DNA from 3 places in the Bacillus pfraonensis genome. Region 3 is predicted to be linked to each of the others. Evidence: riboswitches for the same ligand, from Rfam matches in the RefSeq annotation. Region 3 holds a riboswitch; each other region holds the start of a gene.
The links. A riboswitch is a leader RNA that binds a small molecule or an ion and turns the genes downstream of it on or off. The one in region 3 is predicted to bind S-adenosylmethionine.
Positions count from the first base shown of each region.

Region 1: linked by a shared signal. The riboswitch ahead of KFD70_RS12970 (YezD family protein) and the one ahead of KFD70_RS03245 (methionine ABC transporter ATP-binding protein) in region 3 are both predicted to bind S-adenosylmethionine.
Region 2: linked by a shared signal. The riboswitch ahead of KFD70_RS17180 (methionine biosynthesis PLP-dependent protein) and the one ahead of KFD70_RS03245 (methionine ABC transporter ATP-binding protein) in region 3 are both predicted to bind S-adenosylmethionine.

Region 1 is NZ_JAHCDO010000011.1:184,763-192,653, forward strand. Features, by position in the region: gene lysA (diaminopimelate decarboxylase) at 16-1,332, shown strand; SAM riboswitch class I at 1,448-1,555, shown strand; gene KFD70_RS12970 (YezD family protein) at 1,626-1,769, shown strand; gene KFD70_RS12975 (phosphoadenylyl-sulfate reductase) at 1,855-2,559, shown strand; gene sat (sulfate adenylyltransferase) at 2,605-3,741, shown strand; gene cysC (adenylyl-sulfate kinase) at 3,754-4,347, shown strand; gene KFD70_RS12990 (nitrite/sulfite reductase) at 4,359-5,981, shown strand; gene KFD70_RS12995 (DUF3906 family protein) at 5,993-6,205, shown strand; gene cobA (uroporphyrinogen-III C-methyltransferase) at 6,290-7,066, shown strand; gene KFD70_RS13005 (sirohydrochlorin chelatase) at 7,068-7,820, shown strand; gene KFD70_RS13010 (NAD(P)-binding protein) at 7,795-7,891, shown strand, end outside.
Region 2 is NZ_JAHCDO010000016.1:102,639-110,529, reverse strand. Features, by position in the region: gene metC (cystathionine beta-lyase) at 1-830, opposite strand, end outside; gene KFD70_RS17180 (methionine biosynthesis PLP-dependent protein) at 827-1,939, opposite strand; SAM riboswitch class I at 2,018-2,130, opposite strand; SAM riboswitch class I at 2,333-2,443, shown strand; gene KFD70_RS17175 (bifunctional homocysteine S-methyltransferase/methylenetetrahydrofolate reductase) at 2,514-4,346, shown strand; gene metH (methionine synthase) at 4,346-7,747, shown strand; gene murG (undecaprenyldiphospho-muramoylpentapeptide beta-N-acetylglucosaminyltransferase) at 7,766-7,891, shown strand, end outside.
Region 3 is NZ_JAHCDO010000003.1:76,360-85,327, reverse strand. Features, by position in the region: gene KFD70_RS03275 (hypothetical protein) at 1-246, shown strand, start outside; gene KFD70_RS03270 (arsenate reductase family protein) at 591-956, shown strand; gene gcvH (glycine cleavage system protein GcvH) at 998-1,381, shown strand; gene KFD70_RS03260 (toprim domain-containing protein) at 1,774-2,118, shown strand; gene KFD70_RS03255 (thioredoxin family protein) at 2,122-2,430, shown strand; gene KFD70_RS03250 (hypothetical protein) at 2,581-2,925, shown strand; SAM riboswitch class I at 3,051-3,160, shown strand; gene KFD70_RS03245 (methionine ABC transporter ATP-binding protein) at 3,389-4,414, shown strand; gene KFD70_RS03240 (methionine ABC transporter permease) at 4,407-5,072, shown strand; gene metQ (methionine ABC transporter substrate-binding lipoprotein MetQ) at 5,095-5,907, shown strand; gene metQ (methionine ABC transporter substrate-binding lipoprotein MetQ) at 6,010-6,816, shown strand; gene sufC (Fe-S cluster assembly ATPase SufC) at 7,053-7,838, shown strand; gene sufD (Fe-S cluster assembly protein SufD) at 7,854-8,968, shown strand, end outside.

The DNA.
Region 1 (7,891 bases), on a different contig from region 3:
AAGGGAGGAATTCAAATGTATTTACACGGCACAAGCCGAATCAATGACCAAGGACACTTAGAAATTGGAGGATGCGATACAACGCAGCTAGCAAAACAATATGGAACACCGCTTTATGTATACGATGAGGCTGCTATTCGTGAAAAATGTCGCGCATTTCATCGTGCATTCCAGGAAAGTGGGTTCTCTTACCAAGTAGCATATGCAAGTAAGGCGTTCTTGTGCATGGAGATGTGCCGAGTAGCTCGTGAAGAAAATATGTCTTTAGATGTTGTTTCCGGGGGCGAATTATATACTGCTTTACAAGCTGGTTTTCCAGCATCACGTATTCATTTTCATGGTAATAATAAGACGGAAGAAGAGATTATAATGGCGCTGCGAGCAGGTATTGGTTGTTTTGTAGTAGATAATTTCTTGGAAATGGAAATATTACATGACTTAGCAGAGCGGTATGGAAAAATTGTAAATATATTAATTCGAGTTACACCTGGAGTAGAGGCGCATACTCATGAATATATTACAACAGGGCAAGATGATTCGAAATTTGGTTTTGGAGTTTCTACTGGTCAGGCAATGCAGGCGATTCAAGTAGCACTAGAGAAATCAAATTATAACGTGTTAGGTATTCATTCGCATATTGGATCGCAAATTTTTGAAACAGCAGGATTTGTTCGGGCAATTGAAGTATTACGGAACTTTTTAGAAGAAATCAGAAAGCAAACAGGCTATGTAGTAACTGTATTAAATGTTGGTGGAGGATTTGGAATTCGCTACACAGAGTCTGATACACCGCTTACGCTTGAAACGTATGTGCATGCTGTAACGAATGCAGTGAGGGAACAATTTACAAGAAAGAATTATCCACTCCCTGAAATTTGGATTGAACCAGGGCGTAGTATTGTCGGAGATGCAGGAACAACAATTTATACAGTAGGAGCTGTAAAAGATATTCCAGGTATTCGTAAATATGTGTCAGTTGATGGAGGAATGACGGACAACTTAAGACCAGCTTTATATGGAGCACGTTATGAGGCAATGCTTGCCAATAGAGGAAGAGAAAATGCCGAAGAGATTGTATCAATTGCTGGAAAGTGTTGTGAGAGTGGGGATATGCTTATTTGGGATATAGAACTGCCACAAGTTACTTCTGGAGATTTGTTAGCAATCTCTTGTACAGGAGCATATGGATATTCTATGGCGAATAATTACAATCGCATTCGCAGACCGGCTGTAGTATTTGCAAAAGGCGGGGCGTCACAAGTTGTTGTCGAACGCGAAACATATGAAAATATAATTGGGAACGATCGCATACGCATAAAAGAGCTTGTGTAATCAATAAAAAGGAGTTGTTCGAACTGGGCAACTCCTTTAAAAAAATAAAAAATATAAAATATATCGGAAAACTAGGATTGAAAAAAATCAGAATTATGATAAAATACAAATACAAAGCTTATCAAGAGAAGCGGAGGGAACTGGCCCTACGAAGCTCAGCAACCTGCTTATGGGAGCAAGGTGCTAAGTCCAGCAAAATGGCATCCATTTTGAAAGATAAGGTAAAATATATTACCGAACAGTCTTTTCGAAATGGGAAAGATTTTTTTTATGAATAAAAAGGGGGGCTGTTCGTGGGAGTGCGTGGACATTTTGACGAAGTAGCTGAAAAGATTCAAACGATGCTTGCGGATATGAAATATGGTTCTATTACAATTGTTGTGCAAGATGGAAAAGTGATTCAGCTTGAAAAAAGTGAAAAAGTACGCTTAAAGTAAAAAGCGCTGACTAGAAAAACTAGAGGCGGTTTTAACCTATTGTATTAGGTTAAAACCGCCTTTTTGCGTTACAGGGGGAAAAAACATGCTGACGTATGAAACATGGAAAGAGGACTTCATTTCTTTTTCTGAAGAAGGTGAAACAAAAGGAGCACTGCAAGTATTAGAGTGGGCTTATAACCATTATAAGGGTGAAATTGTATACGCGTGTAGCTTTGGTGTGGAAGGTATGGTTTTATTGCATTTAATAAACCAAGTAAATCCATCTGCTAAAGTTGTATTTTTAGATACAAACGTTCATTTTCAAGAAACATACGATTTAATTAAACGAGTGCGTGAAAGGTTTCCGGGTTTCGAAATTATTGAAAAGCAACCTTCGCTCACACTTGAAGAACAAGCAAAGAAGCATGGGAATAATTTGTGGGAGCATAATCCAAATCTCTGTTGTAAATTAAGGAAAATCTTACCCCTTGAAGAATCTTTATCGGGTGGAAAAGCGTGGATATCAGGGCTAAGGAGGGAACAGTCTGAAACGCGGAAATATACAAAGTTTATCAATCAAGACCATCGTTTTAAATCTATTAAAATTTGTCCGCTCATTCATTGGACGTGGAAGGAAGTGTGGCGCTACGTATATAAGCATAATTTGCCTTATAATCCATTGCACGACATTGGTTATCCAAGTATAGGGTGTGAAAAATGTACGTTGCCTGTAGGAGATGGAGAAGATTCAAGGGACGGACGGTGGGCTGGAAAGATGAAAACGGAATGTGGCCTTCATTACCAATAAGAACTGGATTGATTTTAAATATATATGAAAGAGGCGTACAAGGAAATGAGTAAAACAAATATATTAGTAAATCGCGTTGATGAAACGTATGAAATAAAGGGAATTACAAAAGAAATTGAATTAGACAAAATTGCGTTAAGTGATTTAGAGCTTCTTGCGATAGGTGGTTATAGCCCGCTTACTGGCTTTTTAGGGAAAGAGGACTATCAATCTGTAGTAGAAAAAATGCGTTTAGTAAACGGTGATGTATGGAGTATCCCTATTACACTACCAATAACGGAAGAAAGGGCGAAACAATTAAAAATTGGTGAAGAGGTTCGTCTTGTTAAAGAAGGAATCACGTATGGTGTTATTCAAATAGAAAATATTTTTACACCGGATAAAGAGAAAGAAGCATTGCTTGTTTATAAAACGACTGATATTGCCCATCCAGGTGTGAAAAAATTATATGATAGACCGAATATTTATGTTGGAGGAGCAATCACGCTTGTAAAGCGCTTTGAAAATGATAAGTTTGCTTCTTATCATTTAGATCCAAGCGAAACGCGTGCAGAGTTTGCAAAACGCGGCTGGAAAACGGTAGTGGGGTTTCAAACGAGAAATCCTGTTCATCGTGCGCATGAATATATTCAAAAGTCTGCACTGGAAATTGTAGACGGTTTATTTTTAAATCCACTTGTCGGTGAAACGAAATCAGACGATATTCCGGCTGATGTGCGTATGGAAAGTTATGAAGTGCTTTTGAAAAATTATTATCCGAGCGATCGTGTCTTTTTAAGTGTTTTTCCGGCAGCAATGCGTTATGCAGGGCCACGTGAAGCGATATTTCACGCACTGGTTAGAAAAAACTTTGGCTGTACACATTTCATCGTGGGGCGTGATCATGCTGGGGTAGGAAATTATTACGGTACGTACGAAGCGCAAGAGATTTTTGTGAACTTTACAGTAGAAGAGTTAGGGATTACACCGCTCTTTTTTGAGCATAGCTTTTACTGTAAAAAATGTGAAGCGATGGCTTCTACGAAAACATGTCCGCATAGTAAAGAAGAGCATGTTATTTTATCGGGAACAAAAGTAAGAGAAATGTTGCGAAATGGAGAGATACCACCAAGTACATTTAGCCGTAAAGAAGTTGTAGAAATATTAATTCGTGGTTTACAAAAAGAAGTCGTAACAAAATAAGGAGAGAGTAAGATGGGCGTAAATATAACTTGGCATACAGCATCTGTTTCAAAAGAAGAAAGACGAAAGAAAAGTGGTCACCACAGCTTTGTACTTTGGTTCACAGGGTTATCAGCTTCTGGAAAATCAACAGTAGCAAATGCGGTTGCTAGGAAATTGTTCGAAAAAAATATTGGGAATTATGTACTAGATGGCGATAATATTCGTCATGGTTTGAATAAAGATTTAGGATTTTCCGAAAGAGATCGGACAGAAAATATTCGCCGGATTGGTGAAGTGGCGAAGTTATTTGTAGATCAAGGGACAATTGTACTAACAGCATTTATTTCTCCATTTCGAGTGGATCGCCAGCAAGTAAGAGATATTCTCAAAAAAGATGAGTTTATTGAAGTGTTTGTAAAGTGTCCAATAGAAGAATGTGAGAAACGTGATCCGAAAGGACTTTATAAAAAAGCGAGACAAGGCGATATTAAGCAATTTACTGGTATTGACTCGCCGTATGAAGAACCTGTAGAGGCAGAAGTGGTAGTAGAAACACATCTTTATTCAATCGAACAATGTGCAGAACAAATTATCGGTTACTTACAAGAGCGTAGCTTTATATAGGGGGAATAAAAATGAGTTATGAAAAAGTGTGGGCAAACAATGAAAAGTTAAATGCTACAGAGAAAAAGAAATTAGAAAAAGACGGTTTAGAAATTTTTAAAGCTATCCCGTATTATGCTGAAAATGGGTTTGATTCTATTCCGAAAGAAGAATGGGATTCTTTTAAATGGGCAGGTTTATATTTACAGCGCCCAAAAGAAGCAGGGTATTTCATGATGCGTGTAAATATTCCTTCTGGTATTTTAACGAATGAACAAGTTGAAGTATTGGCTTCTATTGCAGAAGATTATGGTCGTGATGTTCTTGATATTACTACAAGACAGGCGATTCAATTCCATTGGCTTGAAATTGGTCAAATACCAGATATTTTTAATCGTTTAGAAAAAGTGGGATTATCAACAGCAGGAGCTTGTGGTGATATTACAAGAAATATTATTGGGAATCCTCTTGCTGGTATTGATGGTGATGAATTATTTGATACAGCACCAATTGTAAAAGAGGTATATGAGTTCTTCCAACATAATGAAGAATTTTCGAATTTGCCTCGAAAGTTTAAAATGTCAATTAGTACAAATGTATATAATGCAGCAAATGCTGAAATTAATTGTGCTGCTTTTACTCCAGCTACAAAAGAGATTGATGGAAAAATAGTGGAAGGCTTTCATTTACGAGTAGGCGGGGGATTATCTGCCCGTCCGTATTTAGCTCAGGAGTTAGATTTATTCATCCTTCCTGAGCAAGTGAAGTCGGTAGCGATTGCAATTGCTACAGTCTTCCGTGATTTCGGATATCGTGAAAAGCGACATTTAGCACGTTTGAAATTTTTAGTTGCTGATTGGGGTGCGGAAAAATTCAAAGAAAAATTATTAGAATATACAGAGCCTTTACACGATAAAGGAAACGATGCTTTAAAAGGGTGGAATGCAGGTTATTTCTACGGTGTTCATAAACAAAAACAAGGTGATTTATCATACGTTGGTTTTAACGTACCTGTTGGTCGCTTGCATTCTGAGGAGTTGTTTGAAATTGCTAGAATTGCGAAGCAGTACGGAAATGGTGAGATTCGCACATGTAATTCGCAAAATTTTATTATTCCCAATGTTCCCGAAGGAAACGTTGAGGCACTTTTACAAGAACCATTGTTTGAATCGATTTCAGCAAAACCAAAATCATTCATTGGATATGCAGTTTCTTGTACGGGAATTGAGTATTGTAATCTTGCATTGGTAGAAACGAAAGCACGCTTACGAAATATTGCCGACTATTTAGATACACAACTTGTACTTGATGTGCCGGTTCGGATTCATATGACGGGATGCCCGAATTCATGTGGTCAAAGGCAGATTGCCGATATCGGGTTACAAGGTGTGAAATTGAAGACGAAAGAAAAAGGAATTGTTGAAGCGTTTGAAATTTATGTAGGTGGTACCTTACTAGAGGGTGGTGTTTATAACCAAAAATTAAAAGGAAAGATTGATGGGGAAGACCTTCCAGATGTTCTTGTATCGTTTTTAACATACTTTAAAGAACATAAACTGCCAGCTGAAACTTTTTATGAGTTTACAGAACGCGTTGGAGTAGAAAATTTACAATCCGCGTTAAATACAATTTTAGAAGAAGTGATTGCATCTTAGGAGGGAACAATATGGATTTATATCGTTTTGAAGCAGTGTTGGCAAATGGTGTTGTTCCTGTAGTAGTTGTCGCACAAAGTGAGGAACAGGCATTTAGACTTGTTGAGGTAGAATTAGAGAAGTATTTTTTACCGCTGCCAGAAGTGAAGGAAATCTCTCTGCATGAAAAAAAGAAGATTCGCAAAGGTGCAGCATTTGTTATTCATGAGCAGGAGACATTGTAATACAAAATGACATCGATTTGAATAGTAACTTCCATTCGTAATAGGAATGGAAGTTTCACTTTATAGTAGAAATGAGGAGAGATGATGGGAAAAGTATATATTGTTGGTGCAGGGCCGGGAGATCCAGATTTAATTTCTGTAAAAGGGGTAAAGTGTATCGAGCGGGCGGATGTTATTTTATACGATCGTCTTGTAAATAAAGAACTACTTTCCTATGCGAAGCCAGATGCTGACTTAATATATTGCGGAAAACTACCAAACTATCACACAATGAAACAAGAAACCATTCACGCTTTTCTTGTTAAATATGCAAAAAAAGGAAAAATCGTAACGCGATTAAAAGGTGGAGATCCGTTTGTATTTGGAAGAGGTGGTGAAGAAGCAGAAGCGTTAGCGAAGCATGGTATTCCGTTTGAAATTGTACCTGGTATTACAGCAGGAATAGCTGCTTCTGCATATGCGGGGATTCCTGTAACGCACCGGGATGCGAGCGCAAGTTTTGCAGTTGTGACAGGGCACCGAAAAGAAGGTGCTGAAGAAGAAGTGAAGTGGGAAAACTTAGCGAAAGGTGTCGACACGCTTGCTGTTTATATGGGGGTAAGCAATCTCCCTTATATATGTGAACAACTTTTGAAATATGGAAAAGGAGAAAATACGCCAGTGGCTATTGTGGAGTGGGGAACTACACAATCTCAGCGAACCATTACAGGAATGTTAGGAACAATTGTAACGCTTGCTGAAAAAGAACAGGTCCAAAATCCGAGTATGATTGTAATCGGAGAAGTTGTTCGTTTCCGTGAAAAAATTCATTGGTTTGAAAAACAGGCGGACATTACGTATCCTGTAAGCGGAGTGTTATAAAATGAAAGCTGTATTATATGTATGTCACGGAAGTAGGCTAAAAGAGGCAAAAGAGGAAGCGGTAGGTTTTGTTTCTGCTTGTATGAACCATGTATCAGCTTCTATTCAAGAACTATGTTTTTTAGAATTAGCACAGCCTGATATTTCAGAAGGATTTGCTAATTGCGTAAGAAGAGGAGCAACAGAAATTGTCGTTGTTCCTGTTTTTTTATTAGCAGCAGGGCATGTGAAAGAAGATATTCCCAATGAACTCCAAAAAATGCAAAATAAATATCCTCACATTGCAATTACTTACGGAAATCCGTTTGGTGTTTCAGAATCACTCGTATCCGCTACGTGTGAGGGGAGCGGTATTAAAGAGTATGAAAGTGGGGTAACCTTGTTGCTTGTGGCAAGAGGGAGTAGTGATCTTGAGACGTTACAAGATATGAAACGTATTGCTTCTCTGTTTGAAAAAGAGGAGAAAGTTAAAAAGGTAGAAGTATGTTATTTAGCTGCGGCAGAGCCTAGGTTTGAGGAGAAATTAAAAGAAGTTGTAGAACGAAAAGAGGAGAATGTTGTCATTCTACCTTATTTGTTATTTACAGGCTTATTAATGAGACACATTGAGAAGGAAGTACGCGGATACCATTCTACGAATATATATGTAAGTCCTTATTTAGGAAAAAACCGTGTATTTCAAGAAATGCTAATCCAGAAAACGGGAGAAATATTAAGGGGAGATGAGTATGTATCCACTTACAGTACGAATTGAAAAGAAACGTGTTGTTGTCATTGGCGGTGGTAAAGTGGCATCATTTAAAATCGCTCCTTTATTAAAAGAAG
Region 2 (7,891 bases), on a different contig from region 3:
GGGTAATACACATTTTGAATCTTTGAGTGTTTTTGTAAATAATGAGCAATTTTATTCGTATTTCTTGCTGAGTGTTCGAGGCGTACGTGCAATGTTTTCAGACCGCGAAGAACGAGAGAACAATCTTGCGGTCCTAATATAGCACCAAATGCATTTTGCAAGAAACCAAGTTTTTGAGCGAGTTCCTCATCTGTTACAACCGCTAATCCGGCTGTAACATCACTGTGACCAGCAATGAATTTTGTTGCGCTATGAAGCACAACATCAGCTCCGAGTTCAAGTGGCTTTTGGAATAATGGTGTTAAAAATGTGTTATCAACAAATGTAAGTGCTCCGGCAGATTTTGCTAATTCGCAAATGGCACGAATGTTGGTTACTTTTAATAATGGATTGGATGGCGTTTCAACGTAAAAGACTTTTGTATTTTGTCTAATATTTTGTTTTACTTCTTCTAAATTTGTCATGTCAACAAATGTATGTGAAACCCCGTAACGAGAGAGGACTTCTGTTACAATACGATACGTTCCTCCATATACATCTTCTGAAATGAGAACATGATCGCCTTGTGAGAGAAGGAGGAAGGCAGTAGAAATCGCTGCAATTCCAGATGCAAAGGCAAACCCTTTTGTTCCTCCTTCTAATAAAGCAATTATGTCCTCAAGTGCTTCACGTGTTGGATTTCCAGAGCGACTATAGTCGTATTTACCAAATGTATCTACATCAAATTGATGAAATGTTGATGTATTATAGATGGGGACGTTAACCGCGCCTGTTTGTGAATCATGTTTATAGTGGTTATGAAGTAAGAGTGTATCTAAAGAATAACTCATATTCTCACACCTTCTTTTACATGTTTAATAGCCTGCTTTAAGTCTTGAATTAAATCATCACCATTTTCAATACCAACAGAGAAGCGGAGGAGACGATTACATACGCCGCGTGCTGTACGAACTTCTTCTGGAATATCTGCATGTGTTTGTGTTGCTGGATATGTCATTAAACTTTCAACTCCGCCAAGGCTTTCTGCAAAGGTAATTAAAGATAAAGATTGTAAGAAAGGATTTATCCATTTTTCATCGCGAAGACGAAATGAAATCATGCCACCTCTTCCCGGATAAAAAACATCGGTTACACCATCTTCCGCGTTTAAATAAGAAACGATGTTCTTTGCATTTTCTTCATGCTGTTTCATACGAAGAGCTAATGTTTTCATCCCGCGAATTAATAACCATGAATCAAATGGACTTAATACAGCACCAGAAGCGTTGTGATAGTGGGCAAGTTCTTCACAAAGCGCTTGGCCTTTTGCAACGACAAGTCCGCTTAATACATCATTATGACCACCTAAATATTTTGTGGCGCTATGAAGAACAATGTCTGCTCCTTCTGTTAATGGTTGTTGTATATAGGGAGTGTAGAATGTATTATCTACAATAAGAAGGACTCCGTGCCGTTTGGCAACAGTTGCGACAGCTGCGATATCAGTAACTTGCATTAATGGATTGGTTGGAGTTTCTATAAAAATAGCTTTCGTTTGAGAAGTAATGGCTTGTTCTATTTGTTTTATAGATTGTGTATTTACGTATCTACATCGAATATTCCATTTTTCTTCATGTTCTGAAAATAAACGATAGGTTCCCCCATATAAGTCTTCTGATACGATAAGTTCATCTCCAGACCGGAATAAAGACAGAACAAGAAGAATCGCTGCCATTCCCGAACTACAGGCATATCCTTGTTCCGCTTCTTCTAAATCAGCAATTGCGCGTTCTAAAAGGCCGCGTGTTGGGTTTCCAGTTCGTGAATAGTCGAAACCTGTTGATTTTCCGATTCCTTCATGACGATAAGCTGTTGAAAAGTAAACAGGGGGATTAACCGTTCCTGTAGTCGTTTCGCTTCGATTCCCGATTTGAGCTAGTTTTGTTTCGATTGTTGACATGTTAAATTCCTCCTTGATAAAAAATAAAAAATAAAAAAAGCCTTCTAAGAAGAAGGCTTTCATGCGAATATAGTCTTCTCCTTATCTGTCAAATCTTTTCACAATTTGCTGGAATTAGCACCTTATTAACGAACATGTTAATGGTTGCTGAGGTGTCATAGGGCCAGTCCCTCTACCTCTCTAGATAAGAATAATTTGTATGAAATTTTATTATGATTTTAACTTTACAACAAAAGATAATTGAATTGCAACTTTATTTTAAATATTTTTTATCTTCCTGCTAATTTCATTGACTTTTAGTTTGTCCCATGATAAGTTTATTAGAAAATTAATAAAGATTGTTAAAAGGTACACGTATTTCCTTTTAAAAAATAAATTAATAATTAAGATAAACTCTTATTGAGAGCGGTGGAGGGAAAGGCCCTATGAAACCCGGCAACCTTCAAACGAAATGTTTGAAACGGTGCTAATACCTGCAGAACAATTTGTTTTGCATGATAAGAGGAGGATTGATGATGTCCCCCTCTTCAAGGTGAAGAGGGGGTTTTTATATTGATAGAAAAGAGGGAGACAAGTGAAAATTCTAGATTTATTATCAAAAGGAATTATTATCGGTGATGGAGCAGTTGGTACATTATTACATTCTCATGGTTTGCAAAGTAGTTTTGAAGAATTAAATCTATCAGATCCAGATTTAATTATATCTATTCATAAACAATATGTAGCTGCCGGTGCAGATATTATTCAAACAAATACATATGGTGCAAATGAAGCAAAATTGCGCATGTATGGTTTAGAAAATCAGGTTACCAAAATTAATAAAGCAGCAGTAAAGCTTGCAAAAGCAGCCGTGACAGACAAGAATGCTATTTTAGGGACGATTGGTGGTATGAAGCATATTGGAGCCGTTACAACGACTGATATGGAACGGGAATTTATGTTACTTGAGCAGGCCGAGGCATTATTAGAAGAAAAGATTGATGGATTATTATTAGAAACATTTTATGATGAATTCGAATTGCTACATGCGGTGAAAGTACTGCGAAAACAAACAGATATTCCAATTATTGCACAGTTAGCTCTTCATGAAGCAGGCACAACTCAAAATGGGAATGATGTAAATGAAATATTAAAACAGCTTTTAGATTACGGTGCAAATGTAGTCGGTTTAAACTGTCAGTTAGGACCGCTTCATATGACGGAAGCTTTTAAAATGATATCGATTCCGAAAAATGGTTATTTGTCAGCTTATCCAAATGCAGGCCTTCCAAACTATGTAGAAGGACGTTACGTATATGAAGGAAGTCCTGCTTATTTTGAAGAGATGACACCGAAATTTATTGAACAAGGTATTCGTTTGTTAGGGGGATGTTGTGGTACAACGCCAGCACATATTGAAGCGATGAAGCGTGCGATTGCGAATGTAACGCCTGTTACAGAAAAACAAATCGCTCCAAGACAACAAGTGGTTCCTATGCAAACAAAACGTGCTAGCACCCATGTTACTCTTGCGGAAAAAGCGAAGAAGCAAACAACAGTTGTTGTTGAACTAGATCCCCCAAAAACATTGGATACGCAACGTTTTTTTGAAGGGGCAAGGGCATTGAAAAGAGCGGGAGCAGATGCGATTACATTAGCAGATAACTCGTTAGCATCTCCGCGCATTTCAAATATGGCAATGGGGGCATTATTAACGAAGCACGATATTCCAGTGCTGACGCATTTAACGTGCCGTGACCATAATGTGATTGGCTTACAATCCCATTTACTTGGTTTATCAGCTTTAGGAATGGAAGAAGTGTTAGCTTTAACAGGTGATCCAGCTCGTGTTGGTGATTTTCCAGGAGCGACGTCTGTATATGATTTATCTTCTATTGAATTAATTAAAATGATTAAGGAAATGAATGTTGGACGTTCTATTTTAGGGAAATCGATTGGTTCTGCGACAAGATTCTCTGTTGGAGGAGCTTTTAACCCGCATGTGAGGCATTTAAAAGCAGCGGTGAAGAGGATGGAGAGAAAAGTTGCAGCTGGTGCAGAGTATTTCTTAACACAGCCTATTTACGATGTAGATTTAATTGAAGAAGTATACGAGGCGACAAATCACTTAGAACAGCCGATTTTTATTGGGATTATGCCTTTAGTAAGTAAGCGAAATGCTGACTTTCTCCATTTTGAGGTGCCAGGCATTACACTACCTGAAGAAGTAAGACAACGAATGGATGGACATGATACGCAAGAATTGGCAATTGAAGAAGGGATTCGCATTTCACAAGAGTTAATTGATGCTGCGATGAAATACTTTAACGGTATTTATCTCATTACACCATTTTTAAAATATGAAATTACAGAGAATCTCGTTAAGTATGTGAAAGAAAAGCAAGAAGCGAAAGAGGGAATCAACTGATGAGACCGATAGAAGAGAGATTAAAACATGATATTTTAATATTAGATGGTGCGATGGGGACGATGATTCAGCAGGAGGATTTAACCGCAGAAGATTTTGGTGGAGAAGAATATGAAGGTTGTAATGAATACTTAGTAAAAACAAGACCAGATGTTATTTTAGGTATCCATAAAGCTTATATTGAAGCTGGTGCGGATATTATTGAAACAAATACGTTTGGTGCTACGAATATCGTATTACATGATTATGAGCTAGCTCATTTAGATGAAGAGTTAAATGAACGGGCGGCGTTTTTAGCAAAACAAGCTGTAAGTGAGAGCTGTAAAGAAGTATATGTAGCAGGTGCGATGGGGCCAACGACAAAAGCGATTAGTGTAACAGGTGGTGTAACATTTGAAGAATTAATTGAAGCTTATACTAGACAAGCGCGTGGATTATTACGGGGTGGCGTTGATGTATTGCTTGTAGAGACGAGCCAAGATATGCGTAACGTGAAAGCGGCGTATTTAGGAATTCAGCAAGCATTTATGGAAGCGAATCGTACGGTTCCGCTTATGATTTCAGGAACGATTGAGCCGATGGGGACAACGTTAGCGGGGCAAACAATCGAGGCGTTTTATTTATCAGTTGAGCATATGAAACCATTATCTGTCGGATTAAACTGTGCGACAGGGCCAGAATTTATGCGAGAACATATTCGTTCTTTGTCGGATCTCTCAGAGTGTTATACTTCTTGTTATCCAAATGCCGGTCTTCCAGACGAGGATGGACATTATCATGAGTCACCAACTTCACTTGCAGAAAAGGTGAAGCAGTTTGCTGAAGAAGGCTGGATTAATATTATCGGTGGTTGCTGCGGGACGACACCTGATCATATACGAGCGATAAAAGCTTCACTTGAGTCTCTCAAGCCACGTGAAAATCATGAGCGAGAAGGTCATGGGATTAGTGGTTTAGAAGCATTGCAATATGATGATTCTATGAGGCCGTTATTCGTTGGTGAGAGAACAAATGTTATTGGGTCAAGAAAGTTTAAACGATTAATTGCTGAAGGGAATTTTGAAGAGGCTGCTGAGATTGCAAGGGCGCAAGTGAAGAAAAATGCTCACATTATTGATATTTGTATGGCGGATCCAGATCGTGACGAAGTGGAAGATATGGGGGGATTTTTGGCAGAAGTAACGAAAGTATTAAAAGTTCCCATTATGATAGATTCAACGGATGAGAATGTAATGGCGAAAGCTCTCACGTACATACAAGGGAAGGGTGTCATTAACTCTATTAATTTAGAAAACGGAGAAGAGCGATTTGAGAAAGTGACGCCGCTTCTCCGGAAATATGGTGCGGCAATTGTAGTTGGGACAATTGATGAAGAGGGCATGGCAGTTAATGCAGAAAGAAAGTTAGAAATCGCAAAAAGAAGTTACGAGTTATTAACGAAGAAATACGGTATACGTCCATCGGATATTATTTTCGATGCGCTCGTTTTCCCAGTAGGAACTGGTGATGAAGAATATATTGGATCTGCAGCAGCAACGATTGAAGGAATTCGTCTTATTAAAGAAGCACTGCCAGAATGTTTAACGATTTTAGGTGTAAGTAATATATCGTTTGGCTTACCACCAGCTGGTCGAGAAGTGCTAAACTCAGTTTTTTTATATCATGCAACAAAGGCTGGACTTGATTATGCGATTGTGAATACTGAAAAACTAGAACGCTATGCATCCATTCCAGAAGAGGAAAAGGGACTCGCAGATGCACTATTATTCGAAACAACGAAAGAAACACTAGAAGAATTTACAAACTTTTATCGGGTTGCGAAGAAAAAAGAAGCGGTCATACAAGAAATATTAACACTTGATGAAAGGTTAGCAAATTACATTATAGAAGGAACAAAGCAAGGATTACAAGAAGATTTAAGTCTCGCGCTTACAGAAGGAAGAAAGCCACTTGATATTATTAACGGTCCGCTTATGACAGGGATGGACGAAGTAGGTCGTTTATTTAATAACAATGAGCTTATTGTTGCTGAAGTCCTGCAAAGTGCAGAAAGTATGAAAGCAGCTGTAGCATATTTAGAGCCTTATATGGAATCTAGTGATAGTGCGAAAAAAGGAAAAGTATTACTAGCAACTGTAAAGGGTGATGTACATGATATTGGCAAAAACTTGGTAGAAATTATTTTATCTAATAATGGCTATGATATTGTCAATTTAGGAATCAATGTCCGCTCTGATCGCATTGTTCAAGAGGTAAAAGAAAAGAAACCAGATATTATTGGGCTCTCCGGATTATTAGTAAAATCGGCACAACAAATGGTAGCAACTGCTGAAGATTTACAAGCGGCAAATATTAATATTCCAATTGTTGTAGGTGGTGCAGCATTGACAAGAAAGTTTACCGATAACCGTATTTCACCTTCTTATAATGGACTTGTGTTATATGCAAGCGATGCGATGACCGGACTGGACCTTATCAATCGATTACAAAAAGAAGAAGAACGGGAAAAATTGAAGCAGGAAAAAAAGAATCATCATCTTCATGTTGTTGTGAAACAAGAGGAGAAAAAAGCGGAACTGCCAGTTGTAATCGAACCATTGGCACCAGCGGAGGTTATGATACCAGATTCAACAAAGCGGGTCGTACTTCGTGATATCCCAGTTTCACATCTTGCGCCATTTTTAAATAGACAAATGTTAATTGGGCATCATCTTGGTTTAAAAGGAAATGTGAAAAAATTGCTTAGGGAAGGAGATAAACGGGCGCATGAATTAAATAATTTAATTGATGAACTACTGGGGGAAGGTCAATCTTGGCTGCGTCCAAAAGCTGTTTATCAATTTTTTCCTGCTCAAAGTGATGGACAAACAATTATTATTTATGACCCAGAAGATCACACACGTGTACTAGAGCGTTTCTCATTCCCAAGACAAGGGAAAGCACCGTACCGTACATTAGGAGATTATTTAAGACCGGTCGGAGATAAAATGGATTATGTCGCCTTTTTATCTGTTACAGTTGGGCAAGGTGTTCGTGATATTGCGGAAGAATGGAAGGAGAAAGGGGATTATTTACGTAGTCATGCTATCCAATCATTGGCATTAGAATTGGCAGAAGGTCTTGCTGAAAAGACACATATGTTAATTCGTGATCGTTTTGGAATTCCAGATTCACCGGAGATGACGATGGAAGAACGATTCCGTACGAAATATCAAGGGATTCGTGTTTCTTTTGGTTATCCAGCTTGTCCAGAGCTTGCTGATCAAGAAAAACTATTTCGCTTAATTCAACCAGAAGAAATTGGAATCTCACTAACAGAAGGATTTATGATGGAGCCAGAAGCATCTGTAACGGCAATGGTATTTGCTCACCCCGAAGCACGATATTTTAGTGTACTATAGTGTAGAAGGGGGAGACAAATGAAAAGAATAGTCTTTACAGGCGGTGGTTCGGCTGGACATGTGACACCTAATTTAGCAATTATTCCACATCTGAAAGAAAAGGATTGGGATATTTCTTATATTGGTTCTTATCAAGGGATTGAA
Region 3 (8,968 bases):
AAGCCAGTGTTTTTTGTTGGTTTAAAAGATCGACCGTATTTAATTTTTACTGAAAAAGATCTAGATTATAACAATGCACCAAGAGATAGAGCGATGATGTATACACAAGGATTTGTAAATATAGGAAGTGGGGAAGGGCAATTTTGGGGCACTGATTTATACAATGATACGATTTCAGAGCAAAGTATTCATAATATGTATATATACGTGTTTCAAACGATTGCGGATTATTTGAGTAGACAGTGAAGGAGCTCTAGATTAGGAGCTTTTTTTTATCATTTTAACGGAGAATCCCCCCTATCTTAAGCTCGTGTAGAGGGAGTTCAATTAATCAAACGTTTGTTTAAGACGTATGTTCGCTTTTGTAGCGGCGAATCTATTAAATAAACGTTTGTTTAATATGTGTATTCGGCATACATATATATTTTTATACTTGCAATTTATACAGAAATACCGGAAAAATAAGAAAAATTTGCAGGATAAAAGAAAATTATCACGAAATAAGTTAAAGTTTAGAGAAGAATCGTTTGAAATAATAAAACGTTTTCTATATGATAAAGGTAAAGGTTAGTAAAAAAGTAGGTGAATTTATGACAGTAACATTTTATTCATATCCAAAGTGTGGCACATGTCAAAAAGCGAAAAAATGGTTTGAGGCAAACGATGTAGCATATGAAATGATTCATATTGTTGAAAATCCACCGTCAAAAGAAGATTTGCGTAATTTACATGCAAAAAGTGAATTGCCATTAAAAAAATTCTTTAATACAAGTGGAATGCGTTACCGTGAACTTGGCTTAAAAGATAAATTAAAGGATGCAAGTGAGGACGAAATGTTTGAACTTTTAGCGTCTGATGGCATGTTGATTAAACGTCCAATCGTAACAGATGGCACGAATGTAACACTTGGTTTTAACGAAGAGCAGTTTGAAAGTGTGTGGAAAAAGTACCAATAAGGTATTTTTACATAATTAATACATTCACTGGAGGTACAGTCATGAGCATTCCAAATCATTTACGTTACTCTGAAGAACACGAATGGGTAAAAACTGAAGGCAACCAAGTTGTTATCGGTATTACTCATTTTGCACAAAACGAGTTAGGCGATATCGTATTCGTTGAACTTCCTGAAGTAGGTGCAACACTTGAAGCTGACGAGCCATTCGGAAGTGTAGAATCTGTTAAAACAGTTTCTGAATTATACGCACCTGTAAGTGGTAAAGTTGTAGCAGTAAACGAAGAATTAAGTGACCAACCAGAACTTGTTAACGAATCTCCGTACGAAGGTGCATGGATGGTTAAAGTTGAACTTTCTGATGAAAGCCAATTAGAAAAGTTATTATCTGCAGAAAAATATGCAGAAATGACAAACCAGGACTAATTCTAGTCACCAAAAAGGGCAGCCAGTGTGCTGTCCTTTTTATTTTGTATTGTGTGAATGAAAGAGTGCCTCTATGTCAGAACCTCCATCCCCTTCACATTCTGAACGAGCCGCTTGCGCTTTTCTTTGTCTAGCTCCAGCGGCTAGAACAGTCGGTCGTTTCACTCCTTCCTGCGAGGCAAAGAGCGCCTCTACGTCAGGAGTTCCAACGTCCTCCTGTTCTGAACGAGCCGCTTGCGCTTTTCTTGATTTAGCTCCATCCCCCTCACATTCTGAGTGAGCCGCCTCCGCTTTTCTTTGTAAAAATAAACAGGAAACAACATGAAAATATCGAATATACTATATACTAAAGTAAGGTTGTTTTATAGTATATGGTGATCGGGTGATGACGTATGGTCTATGTAGAGAAAGTCATTATTGTCGAAGGAAAATCAGATAGAAGAAAGATTGAATCTATTATTCGTGAACCAGTGGAAATTGTTTGTACAAATGGTACAATTGGTTTGTCGAAAATGGATGAGCTCATTGATCAGTTTTTTGATAAAGAAGTGTATGTATTAGTGGATGCTGATGCTGCAGGTGAAAAGCTTAGAAAACAATTTCGAAAAGAATTCCCGCAGGCCGAGCATATTTACATTGATCGTTCGTACCGTGAAGTGGCTACTGCTCCTTCTAATCATTTAGCGAACGTATTATGGGGAGCTGACATTGACGTTTATACAGAATATTTACGGTAAGGAATGATAGAAGTGATTGACTGGACAGGTGCTGAAGCTACAGCTCTAATAGCAGACCAAGAAAAAACAGTGTTATATGTATATACACCGATGTGTGGAACATGCCAATTAGCAAAGAAGATGCTAACAGTGGTAGAAGCAACTATATCTGAATTAGAAATAGGAATGCTAGACTTAAACTATGCCCCGCATTTAGCGCGAGAGTATGAAGTAGAAAGTGTACCTTGCTTACTCGTATTTGAGCGTGGAACAATTGTGAAGAAAATATATGCATTTCATTCAGTTGAATATTTATATAAAGAATTACAGTAGGCGGCAAAGTTTTTGCCGCCTCGACATATTTTCTGGGAAATATGTCGAGGTATCAAAGCGGTACGTTATTTGTCGAGAGAAAGTAACAGGATTGCTGTTTGAGAAGATGGAATGGTATTAGGAGAAAGTGAGATGAAGGATGTGACTAGAATGAGATTATATTCGTTGCTTCAATCATTTGTAACGTATGCTAATAGCCAATATCATCTAGAACCGCTTCTTCGGCAAGGAGAAAAAACGATCAATTTTCGTTTTGGAGATGAGTGTTGCTCACTTCAAATTTCAAGAGAGTATATACAGCTTTTGAAAGAGACACGGGGAACGGAACAACTTATTTGCTTTCAGGAAGAAGATTTAAGGCGATTAGTTACTGGAAATGTTCGGTTGCAAACACTATTGCACAGCGGACGTGTGCAATATAACGGAACGTATCGTACGATGTTATTATTAGAATCCGTATTTCATATATGTAAGCCAATGCCAGTAGGTGCTTAATAGTCTGAAGTTTCGTTTTTTAAGAATTTTTTTGTTGACATAGTGGGTGTATATTGATACAATTCAAGTCATAAAATATAGACAATTTCATAAATTTCAAATCAGACGAAAATTAAATCTGATTTCTCTTATCAAGAGAGGTGGAGGGACTGAGCCCTGTGAAGCCCGGCAACCGTCAATTTTTAGATTGAAATGGTGCCAATTCCTGCAAAGCAAATGCTTTGAGAGATGAGAGGAAGGGATCATGTTGATATACGCATATAAACCTTTCTGCTCATTCTAAAAGCAGAAAGGTTTTTTTGTTGTTTGAATGAGGAGGACATTCGAATAATAAGAGGAGCTAATAAGAAATTTAGCTATGGCGACGGTTAGATTTAAGTAATTCTTACACCAAAAATAAAAATTGTGGGAGTAAATCTGAACGAGCTGCTTACGCTTTTTAATTCAAAAAGGGGTGAACATCATGATTTTATTGGAAAATGTAAAGAAAATATATAAATCAAAAAGCGGTGATGTCACTGCTGTAGATGATGCCAATTTAAAAATAGAAAAAGGCGAGATCTTTGGTGTTATCGGATATAGTGGCGCTGGTAAAAGTTCTTTAATCAGATTATTTAATCAATTAGAGAAACCAACTTCAGGACAGATTACGATAGCAAATCGTGTGATTTCAGCAATTACTGGGAATGAACTTCGAAAGGCAAGACAAGAAATCGGAATGATTTTTCAACATTTTAATTTACTGTGGTCACGAACTGTACGTGAGAACATTGCTTTTCCACTTGAAATTGCGGGAGTGGATAAGGAAAAGCGAAAAAAACGAGTAGATGAGTTAATTCATCTTGTTGGATTAGAAGGAAGAGGCGATGCATATCCGTCTCAATTAAGCGGTGGACAAAAGCAGCGCGTTGGGATTGCGAGAGCATTAGCAAATAATCCGAAAGTGCTGCTATGTGATGAAGCGACGTCAGCGCTTGACCCTGAAACAACAGATCAAATTTTAGATTTACTACTAGATATTAATAAACGTCTTGGCTTAACAATTGTACTTATTACACATGAGATGCATGTGATTCGTAAAATTTGTAATCGTGTTGCAGTCATGGAAAAAGGAAAAATTGTAGAGACGGGTCCTGTACTAGAGGTATTCCGTAACCCACAGAAGGAGATTACAAAGCGATTTGTACAACAGCTAACAGATTCTGAAGATACAAATGAAACAATTGAGAGTTTATTAGAAAAATATCCAGATGGAAAAGTCATTCGTTTACAGTTTATTGGTGATTCTGTAGAGCGTCCAGTACTCCAGAGATTAATGAGGCGGGATGATATAGAAGTAAGTGTACTTCAAGGGAATATTGCTCAAACAAACAATGGATCGTATGGAAGTTTAGTGATTCACTTAAATGGTGAGGAAGTGGCAATCCAACAAGCAATAGCAGGAATCCATCAAGAGCAAGTAGAGCTGGAGGTGATTGCACATGGATAAGTTACTCGCGAACGTCGACTGGAATCAAATGCTAGAAGCAACAGGTGAAACATTATATATGACGGCAATCGCAGCATTTGCGACATTTGTTTTAGGTCTTATTTTAGGACTATTACTTTTCATGACGGCAAAGGATAATTTATGGGAAAATAGAGCGATTCACACAGCGATTGGAGCATTTGTAAATATCTTTCGTTCCATTCCATTTATCATTTTAATTATTTTATTAATTCCATTTACGAAGATTCTCCTTGGAACAATTCTTGGAGCAAGCGCAGCACTACCAGCTTTAATTATTGGAGCGGCACCATTTTATGCAAGGATGGTTGAAATTGCACTTCGTGAGATTGATAAAGGAGTAATAGAAGCTTCAAAAGCAATGGGAGCAAAAACGAGTACGATTATTTGGAAAGTATTGATTCCAGAATCTTTGCCAGCACTTGTATCTGGTATTACAGTAACGACAATTGCACTTGTAGGCTATACAGCGATGGCTGGTGTTGTCGGTGCTGGTGGTCTTGGTACACTTGCTTATTTAGAAGGATTTCAGCGTGGAAATAACGATGTAACAATCGTTGCAACAATTTGTGTATTACTCGTTGTATTTTTAATTCAGTGGATTGGTGATCGTGTAACAATTCGAATTGATAAACGATAATTAAAATGGGAGGGTGTTTCAAATGAAAAAATTATTACTTACAGCACTTATTTCAACGTCAATTTTTGGTTTAGCTGCTTGTGGTGGGAAAGATAAAGATGAAAAGAAACTTGTTGTAGGAGCTTCTAACGTACCGCACGCTGTTATCTTAGAAAAGGCAAAACCTTTATTAGAGAAAAAGGGAATTGAATTAAAAATTGAAACATTCCAAGACTATGTATTGCCGAATAAATCATTAGCGGATAAGGAATTAGATGCGAACTACTTCCAACACATTCCATACTTAGAAAAAGAAATTAAAGATAAAAAATACGATTTTGAAGTAGCCGGAAAAATTCATTTAGAACCAATTGGTGTATATTCTCAAAAGTATAAGAGCTTAAAAGACCTTCCAGATGGAGCGACGATTATTATGAGTAACTCTGTCGCTGACCATGGACGTGGTTTAGCGATTTTACAAAAAGAAGGTATTTTAAAAATTAAAGATGGGGTAGATCCAGTTAAAGCAACTACAAAAGATATTGCAGATAATCCAAAAAATCTAAAATTTAAAACGGATATCGAGCCTGGTTTATTGCCACAAGTGTATAACAATAAAGAAGGCGATGCTGTTCTAATTAACTCTAACTATGCGATTGATGCGAAATTAAACCCAGAAAAAGATGCAATCGCGATTGAAGGAAATGACTCTCCATATGCAAACGTAGTAGCGGTTCGTAAAGGTGATAAAGATAAGAAAGAAATTAAAGCTCTTGTAGAAGTGCTGCATTCTAAAGAAATTGAAGACTTCATTGACAAGGAATATAAAGGCGCAGTTGTTCCTGTAAAAGAATAGTAGGTATCAAAAGGGCTGGTAAATGCCAGCTCTTATTTTGTACCTAATAAAATGCATATATGAAAAAAGTTATGAAAATTACAAAAATAAGGGTGACATCTGATGAAGAAAATTATATTAACCATTTTTATAGCAGTCTTTGTATTTGCATTAGCTGCTTGCGGCGGGAAAGATGAAAGTACACTTGTTGTGGGAGCTTCTAACGTGCCACATGCTGTTATTTTAGAAAAAGCACAGCCAATATTAGAGAAAAAAGGAATCAAACTAAAAATTGAAACATTCCAAGATTATGTGTTACCTAATAAAGCGTTAGCCGATAAAGACATTGATGCCAACTATTTTCAACACATTCCTTATTTAGATAAGGAGATCGAGGAAAAGGGATATAAAATTGTAAATGCAGGGAAAATCCATTTAGAGCCAATGGGAATATATTCCGAAAAATATAAAAAATTAAAAGACCTTCCAGATGGTGGAACGGTTATTATGAGTAATAACGTAGCAGAACGCGGTCGTATGCTTGCATTATTGCAAAAAGGCGGCGTCATTAAACTGAAAGATGGTGTAGATATCGTTAAAGCGACAGTCAAAGATATCGTGGAGAATCCAAAGAACTTGAAGTTTAAAACAGATGTTGAGCCAGGGCTTTCGCCAAAGCTATACGAAAATAATGAAGGTGATGCGTTATTCATTAATTCAAACTATGCAATTGATGCAAAATTAAATCCTACAAAAGATGCAATTGCAATTGAAGGATCAGATTCTCCGTATGCAAATATTATTGCCGTTCGTAAAGGCGATGAAAAGAAAAAAGAAATTAAGGAATTAGTAGAAGTTTTACATTCAAAAGAAATTCAAGATTTTATTAATAAAGAATATAAGGGAGCAGTACTTCCGGTAAATGAGTAGACATGAAAGGGGCTAGGAAATTTCCAGCCCTTTTTTCTTTATATAAATAAGAAGAAAGGTGTATCATAGTAGGATGTGAGGGAAATACTTATATACATTTGTGAAAAAAGTGTTACTTTTTTTCAGCGTTTGCGATATCATTTTATTTGATATAAAATTAGAATGAGAATAAAATGAGAATGTGAATGTTTTAGGAATTTTTAAAATGTATATAGAGGATTAATGGAGGTATTGAGATGACTGGTTCTACATTAACGGTTAAAGACTTACATGTATCAATCGACGGTAAAGAAATTTTAAAAGGTGTAAACCTTGAAGTAAAAGGTGGAGAAATCCACGCAATTATGGGACCTAACGGAACAGGTAAATCAACTTTATCTTCTGCAATTATGGGTCACCCGAAATATGAAGTAACAGAAGGTAGCATCATCATCGACGGTGAAGATGTATTAGAAATGGAAGTAGATGAGCGCGCACAAGCGGGTCTATTCCTAGCAATGCAATATCCAAGTGAAATTAGCGGAGTAACAAACGCTGACTTCTTACGTTCTGCAATTAACGCACGTCGTGAAGAAGGCGACGAAATTTCTCTTATGAAATTTATCCGTAAATTAGATAAAAATATGGAGTTCCTAGAAATGGATCCAGAAATGGCACAACGTTACTTAAACGAAGGTTTCTCTGGCGGTGAGAAAAAACGTAACGAAATTCTTCAATTAATGATGATTGAGCCAAAAATCGCAATCTTAGATGAAATCGACTCTGGTCTTGATATCGATGCATTAAAAGTTGTATCTAAAGGTATTAACGAAATGCGCGGCGAAGAGTTCGGCTGCCTAATGATTACGCATTACCAACGTTTATTAAACTACATCACTCCAGACTTCGTTCACGTTATGATGAACGGTCGCATTGTTAAATCTGGTGGCCCTGAGCTTGCACAACGTCTAGAAGCTGAAGGTTACGACTGGATTAAAAAAGAACTAGGTATTGAAGACGAAACAGCAGAGCAAGAAGCGTAAGAGAGGAGCATAAACATGACAATCGGTACATTACCTTTCGATCAAGAAACAATCCGTCAGCGCGCTAGCGAAGTTAACGAAGCTGCTTGGTTGACTGAGTTCCGCTTACAAGCTCTTGCACAAGCAACTGAACTTCCAATGCCAACGCCTGATAAAACAAAAATCGATAAATGGGATTTTATCGGAAAAGGCGCTACTCCTAAGCAAGAGCCTGTAAGTTCTTTAGCGGAACTTCCAGAAACGGTGAAAAACTTAATCGATGAAAATAACAGCGTACTAGTGGGCCGCACTGGTACAACTGCATTCGTTTCTTTAGCTGATGAAGCGAAAGAAAAAGGTGTTATTTTCACGGATATCGTAACAGCTGCAAATGAGCATGCTGAACTAGTACAAAAGTATTTAATGAAAGACGGTGTGAAGGTAGACGAACATCGTTTAACAGCACTTCATGCAGCATTAATCAACGGCGGAGCATTTGTATATGTTCCGAAAAACGTTGTTCTTGAAACGCCACTTCAAGCTGTATTCTTAGTAGACGGCGAAGAAGCAAACGTATATAACCACGTATTATTTGTAGCTGATGCGAACAGTTCTGCAACATACGTAGAAAACTACGTAGCACATGAAACTGTTACAGGTATTGCAAATATCGTGGCAGAAGTAATCGTAGAACAAGGTGCACAAGTGAAATTCGGTGCAGTTGATCTATTAGCGAAAGATGTAACATCTTACGTAAACCGCCGCGGTGTTGTAGGACGTGACGGCCGTATTGAGTGGGCATTAGGCCTTATGAATGACGGAAATACAATTTCAGAGAACGTAACGAACTTAATGGGCGACGGATCATTTGCTGATACAAAAACAGTAACAATTGGCCGCGGGTCTCAAACACAAAACTTTACAACGAAAGTTGTTCACTTCGGTAAACACTCTGAAGGCTTCATTTTAAAACACGGTGTACAAACAGATAGCGCAACATCTATCTTTAACGGAATCGGTAAGATTGAACACGGTGCATCTAAATCAAATGCACAGCAATCTTCTCGCGTTCTTATGTTAAATGAAAAAGCACGCGGTGATGCAAACCCAATTCTTCTGATTGACGAAGACGATGTAATGGCAGGTCACGC